Regions from separate parts of the Scandinavium tedordense genome, predicted to be linked through region 1. Evidence: predicted binding sites of a transcription regulator. Region 1 holds the regulator's gene; the other holds the start of a gene.
What was found. The regulator ArgR, encoded in region 1, controls arginine synthesis, uptake and breakdown. The targets are predictions, from matches to a motif close to ANTGAATAAAAATACANT.

Region 1 (3,104 bases):
AGCCCGGGTGGCGATTGTCGCCCGGCCAGGAAAGAGGCGGGGAATGCATGAAAACCTATACCTTTGATTTTGATGAAATAGGTACTCAGAACGATTTCTATCGTGAGTTTACCCGCACTTTTGCACTGAGCGGTACGGCTATTCGCGATTTGGATTCTCTCTGGGAAGTGGTCACCGGCAGTCTGCTGCCGTTGCCGCTGGAAATTGAGTTTGTCCATCTGGAAGAGAAGCAGCGTCGGCGCTACGGGGCGTTAATTCTTTTGTTTGATGAGGCGGAGGAAGAGCTGGAAGGGATGCTGAGATTCAATGTTCGTCATCAATAAAAAAGCCCCCGACAGGCGGGGGCAAGTCGTCAATTAAGACGACGAGGGTTTATTTGTACAGCTCGGCAGTGGCATGCCAGGTGTCGCCGCTACGGGCTTCGATAATACGGTAGCTGCTGGCGCCTTCCTTCTCGGCTTTTGCTGCCAGTTCATGACGCATATCCATTGGGGCGCTGCCTACCTGTGAAACCGAAACAGTACCCATGGATTGCATGCCCTGAGCCTGCTCTGCACTAATCTGATGTACTGCTGCGCCTGCGCTAAAGGAAAGAACCGATGCCAGACCCAGTGTTGCGACAATCATTGCGCTTTTCATAATCTTTACTCCTGATTCATAGACTGCGCGGCGAGAAGGTTTGAACTGCTTTTTTTATGCCTGGTGCCGCGTTGTGACGTGTTTGTTTCGTACCGACTATCAATAAAACTTATTTGTACAGTTCAGCCGTTGCGTGCCAATGGTCGCCGCTACGTGCTTCGATTACGCGGTAAGAGGATGCCCCTTTTTCCTGCGCTTTCTGATTCAGCATGTCGTGCATGTCCATTGGGGAAGAACCGACTGCACCGACGGAAACGGTGCCGATAGCTTCGCGATTTGCTGCCTGATCCGCATTGATCGAATCAGCGGCGAAAGCGCCAAAAGAAAGAACAGAAAGAATGGTCAGTGCACTCACAGTGGTTTTGATTTTCATAATTTTCACCTCGTCGAATTTTTTAGCAGGGCCTCTATTTCGTGACCCTCATCACAAAATTAATTATACACTAATCGCCGAAGAAATTAATACCAAGCTAATGGTTTCGTGTGTAATTAAGTGTCAAAAACCGTCATTTTTATAACGTAAAAGCATTAAAAAAGTCAGATCGAGTCGGGAAGTAGCTTTTCTTACTAAGAAAATCATATGGATAGAGTGAATTGATAATTTGTGCGCTTTTGATAACAACATTCACTGGCTGATTACATTTAGCCAGTGAAACGCACTTAATGTTAAATAAAAGGGGGTTTTATGTAGCGACAGGAGATGTGTGAGGGGGATAAGACGCTCTCCGGTCAGATGCCGGAGAGAGGCCGATTAAAGCTCTTGTTCGAACAGCACCAGAATGGCTTCGTACAGGTCTTTAACGGTAAATCCACGCGCTGGCGTGGTGAAGATGGTGTCGTCACCGGCAATGCTGCCGAGGATCCCTTCAGCTTTACCCAGCGAGTCGAGCAGGCGGGCAATCAGCTGTGCGGCACCGGGACTGGTATGAATGACCACCACCGAATCGTTGTAGTCGATATCCAGCACCAGGTTTTTCAGCGGGCTGGATGTGGTCGGCACGCCCAGTTCTGCTGGCAGGCAATAAACCATTTCCATTTTGGCATTGCGGGTACGTACCGCGCCAAACTTAGTCAGCATACGGGAGACTTTGGACTGATTGATATTTTCGAAGCCCTCCTCCTGTAATGCCTGAACAATCTCACCTTGAGAGCTGAACTTTTCTTCTTTTAGTAGCGATTTAAACGCTTTGATTAATTCGTCTTGCTTAGCGGAGCTTCGCATAAGTCACCCGTATCATGGCGGTAAAAACAACATTATTATGCATATGGATGAATTTTTATGCAAATGATCTGCCGTGAATAAGGCTGAAATAATGTTATGAAAGGGAAGGATTTTATCAAAAATCGTTATCAAGAAACATGCTTTCGTCACGTGTCGAAAATAACGCCAAAAGTAAATAAAATGTTATAAAAATGATGTTGTTTTGATTGTCTGGCTGGGTGTATTGTAACCAACAGTCGACTGGTTACGCCGTCGCGGTTCTCTTGTCACAGGCGGTAAAGTGAGCAATGACACCGCAATGCTGCGGGGAATGCCGCATTCTTCAATGACGTTTGTTGTCATTATTTACCTTGTGAATTAAGGTTGCCGCAACGGAGTTTCGGTAGATGAAACTAACCATAATAAGGAGTTTAGGATGAAAGTCGCAGTCCTCGGTGCAGCTGGCGGTATTGGCCAGGCGCTTGCCCTACTACTTAAGACCCAACTGCCTTCAGGCTCAGAACTCTCCCTGTATGATATCGCGCCGGTAACCCCTGGCGTGGCAGTGGATCTCAGTCATATCCCAACCGCGGTGAAAATCAAAGGCTTCTCCGGCGAAGACGCAACCCCAGCACTGGAAGGCGCTGATGTGGTGCTGATTTCTGCTGGCGTCGCACGTAAGCCGGGGATGGATCGCTCCGATCTGTTCAACGTCAACGCTGGCATCGTGAAGAATCTGGTGCAGCAGGTGGCAAAAACCTGCCCTAAAGCCTGCATTGGCATCATCACTAACCCGGTTAACACCACAGTGGCGATTGCCGCTGAAGTGTTAAAGAAAGCGGGCGTGTACGACAAAAACAAACTGTTCGGCGTCACCACGCTGGACATCATCCGCTCAAATACTTTCGTGGCGGAACTGAAAGGCAAGCAGCCGAATGACATCGAAGTGCCGGTGATTGGCGGGCACTCAGGCGTGACCATTCTCCCGTTGCTGTCTCAAATTCCTGGCGTGAGCTTCTCCGAGCAGGAAGCGGCTGACCTGACCAAGCGCATTCAGAATGCGGGTACCGAAGTGGTGGAGGCGAAAGCCGGTGGCGGGTCTGCAACGCTGTCTATGGGCCAGGCTGCGGCACGTTTCGGTCTGTCTCTGGTGCGTGCACTGCAAGGCGAAAAAGGTGTGGTGGAATGCGCCTACGTTGAAGGCGATGGCCAATATGCGCGTTTCTTCTCTCAACCGCTGCTGCTGGGTAAAAACGGTGTGGAA
Region 2 (3,104 bases), on a different contig from region 1:
GTCAGTTCAAATCTGGCTCCCGCAACCAACATATAATATGAAGTAGAAGGTTTACCTGATTTGAGGGTGAACAATCGGACGCGGGATGGAGCAGCCTGGTAGCTCGTCGGGCTCATAACCCGAAGGTCGTCAGTTCAAATCTGGCTCCCGCAACCAACACATAATATGAAGTAGAAGGTTTACCTGATTTGAGGGTAAACAACCGGACGCGGGATGGAGCAGCCTGGTAGCTCGTCGGGCTCATAACCCGAAGGTCGTCAGTTCAAATCTGGCTCCCGCAACCACTTCATGAAATATTAAGCACCTTAACGGGTGTTTTTTTGTCTCTAAAATTCAGCAATCCCACCCAAAAGCTAAAAAAATGACGCCTTCCGGCGCCACTCTCTTCTTTCCTGATGAACTTACCCACGTCGCGCGAGCGTCGCCCCATCAGCAAAGTATGCTTTGATCCCAGCCAGAATCGACTCCGCCACTTCCTGCTGGAAGGTTGCAGTTTTAAGCTTACGCTCTTCTTCGACATTACTGATAAACGCGGTCTCAACCAGAATCGATGGGATATCCGGTGCTTTCAGTACGGCAAACCCGGCCTGCTCAACCCCATTTTTATGCAAGTTGTTCACTTTGCCGAGTTTACCCAGTACCGCTTTACCAAATTTCAGGCTGTCGTTAATGGTCAGAGACTGCACCATGTCGAACATGGTGTGATCGACGTAGCGATCGCCGCTTTTACTGACACCCCCGATGAGATCCGAGGCGTTCTGAGTTTTTGCCAGATATTTTGCCGCGGTACTGGTGGCCCCTTTGGTCGAGAGTGCAAACACCGATGAACCGCTCGGCTGGCGACTGGTAAACGCATCTGCATGAATCGAGACAAACAGGTCGGCGCGCTGTTTCTGTGCCTTGGCCACGCGCACTTTCAGTGGAATGAACACGTCTTCATTACGCGTCATATACGCTTTCATGTTGCCTTCTTTCTCGATAAGCGCCTTCAGGCGACGGGCGATTTGCAGCACCACGTCTTTCTCGCGGGTGTGATATTTCCCCACTGCGCCGGAGTCTTCACCGCCATGACCTGGATCGAGCATAATAACAATCGGCCTGTCGCGCCCTGCTTTACCCGGCTGTGGGCCACTCTGGGCTGGCGGAACCTGTTTATCCAAGTCGCCTTTGTTGTAATCTTCCAGCAGCGCCAACAGAGGATCCTGCACTTCCGTCGCCGTGGACGGGTAAAGATCCATCACCAGACGTTCTTTAAAGCCCGCGACCGCAGCCAGGCCAAACAGTTGAGGTTTGACGTTTTGCTTAAGCTCAAACACCATGCGCACGGTTTGCGGATCGAACTGCCCGACGCGCGCAGATTTGATATACGGATCGTCATCGCGGATCTGCGCACTCATGCCTTTGAGCACCGAGTTGAGATTCACGCCTTCGAGATCGACTACCACCCGCTCAGGGTTGCTAAGCGCAAACTGCTTATATTTCAGCTCATGGCTGGATTCTATCGTCACGCGGGTATAGGTGGACGAAGGCCAGACGCGCACCGCCACCACTCGACTTTCAGCGGCCAGACCCACCTGGCTCACGCTGAGCAACCACATTGCCCCTGCCCCTTTTAATAAGCGACGACGTGTTAATCCTGACTCACTTCCAGACATGCCTCTCCCAAGCAAAAAATCAATTTAGCAATTTATACGGCTGGTTTGACCGAAAACTTTAACTAAACCCGCATAAACTGTCATCTATAAAAGGGTAAACAATCCTGATTCGTTCTAATTTCTAACTGACTTATTGAGGACATTCTTTGAAATTGATACTTGCACTGAGATGCAAAACAGAATAAAAATACAATAATTACGAATAATCATGCATCGAGGTTGTACTGTGGTGAAGGAACGTAGAACCGAACTGGTTGAGGGATTTCGTCATTCTGTTCCCTACATTAACGCCCATCGCGGCAAAACGTTTGTCATTATGCTCGGTGGAGAAGCCATTGAGCATGAGAATTTCTCAAGTATCGTCAATGACATAGGCCTTCTTCACAGTCTGGGGATTCGCCTGGTGCTGGTGTATGGCGCGCGTCCGCAAATTGACGCCAACCTGGCGGACCATCATCACGAGCCGATATATCACAAAAAGACTCGCGTGACTGACGCCAAAACACTAGACATGGTGAAACAGGCTGCCGGAATGTTACAACTCGATATAACTGCCCGGCTGTCGATGAGTCTCAATAACACGCCTTTACAGGGCGCGCACATCAATGTGGTAAGCGGAAACTTCATTATCGCGCAGCCGCTGGGCGTCGATGACGGCATTGATTATTGCCACAGCGGTCGCATTCGCCGCATAGACGAAGAAGCTATTCACCGTCAGCTCGACAGCGGAGCCATCGTGCTGATGGGGCCAGTGGCCGTCTCCGTGACCGGGGAAAGCTTCAACCTGACATCAGAAGAGATTGCCACCCAACTCGCCATTAAGCTCAAAGCGGAAAAGATGATTGGCTTCTGCTCTTCACAGGGTGTGCTGAATTCCCAGGGTGAAATCATTTCCGAGCTGTTCCCGAATGAGGCACAGGCGCGTGTTGAAACGCTGGAAAACGACGGCGAGTATTACTCTGGCACCGTGCGTTTCCTGCGTGGCGCAGTGAAAGCCTGCCGCAGCGGCGTGCGCCGTTGCCATCTTCTCAGCTACCAGGAAAACGGCGCGCTGTTACAAGAGCTGTTCTCCCGCGACGGTATCGGCACCCAAATCGTGATGGAAAGCGCCGAACAAATTCGCCGCGCCACCATCAATGACATCGGTGGGATCCTCGAACTTATCGAGCCGCTGGAACAACAGGGGATTCTGGTGCGCCGCTCTCGCGAGCAGCTGGAAATGGAAATCGACAAGTTCACCGTGATTCAGCGCGATAACACCACCATCGCCTGTGCTGCGCTGTATCCATTCCCGGAAGAACGCATTGGCGAAATGGCCTGCGTGGCGGTACATCCGGATTACCGCAGCTCATCGCGCGGAGAAGTGCTGCTAGAGCGCATTGCTGCGCAGGCCAGACAGATGGGCCTCAGCAAACTGTTTGTGCTGACGACCCGCAGCATTCACTGGTT

Region 2: argA (amino-acid N-acetyltransferase) is a predicted target of ArgR. The motif match lies at 1,832-1,849, and genes of this name have one in related genera.

The regions. Positions count from the first base shown of each region.
Region 1 is NZ_JALIGG010000052.1:235,315-238,418, reverse strand. Features, by position in the region: gene MUU46_RS07525 (barstar family protein) at 48-323, shown strand; gene yhcN (peroxide/acid stress response protein YhcN) at 373-639, opposite strand; gene yhcN (peroxide/acid stress response protein YhcN) at 749-1,012, opposite strand; gene argR (transcriptional regulator ArgR) at 1,391-1,861, opposite strand; gene mdh (malate dehydrogenase) at 2,277-3,104, shown strand, end outside.
Region 2 is NZ_JALIGG010000048.1:67,535-70,638, reverse strand. Features, by position in the region: tRNA gene MUU46_RS03045 (tRNA-Met) at 1-28, shown strand, start outside; tRNA gene MUU46_RS03040 (tRNA-Met) at 80-156, shown strand; tRNA gene MUU46_RS03035 (tRNA-Met) at 208-284, shown strand; gene amiC (N-acetylmuramoyl-L-alanine amidase AmiC) at 402-1,655, opposite strand; gene argA (amino-acid N-acetyltransferase) at 1,882-3,104, shown strand, end outside.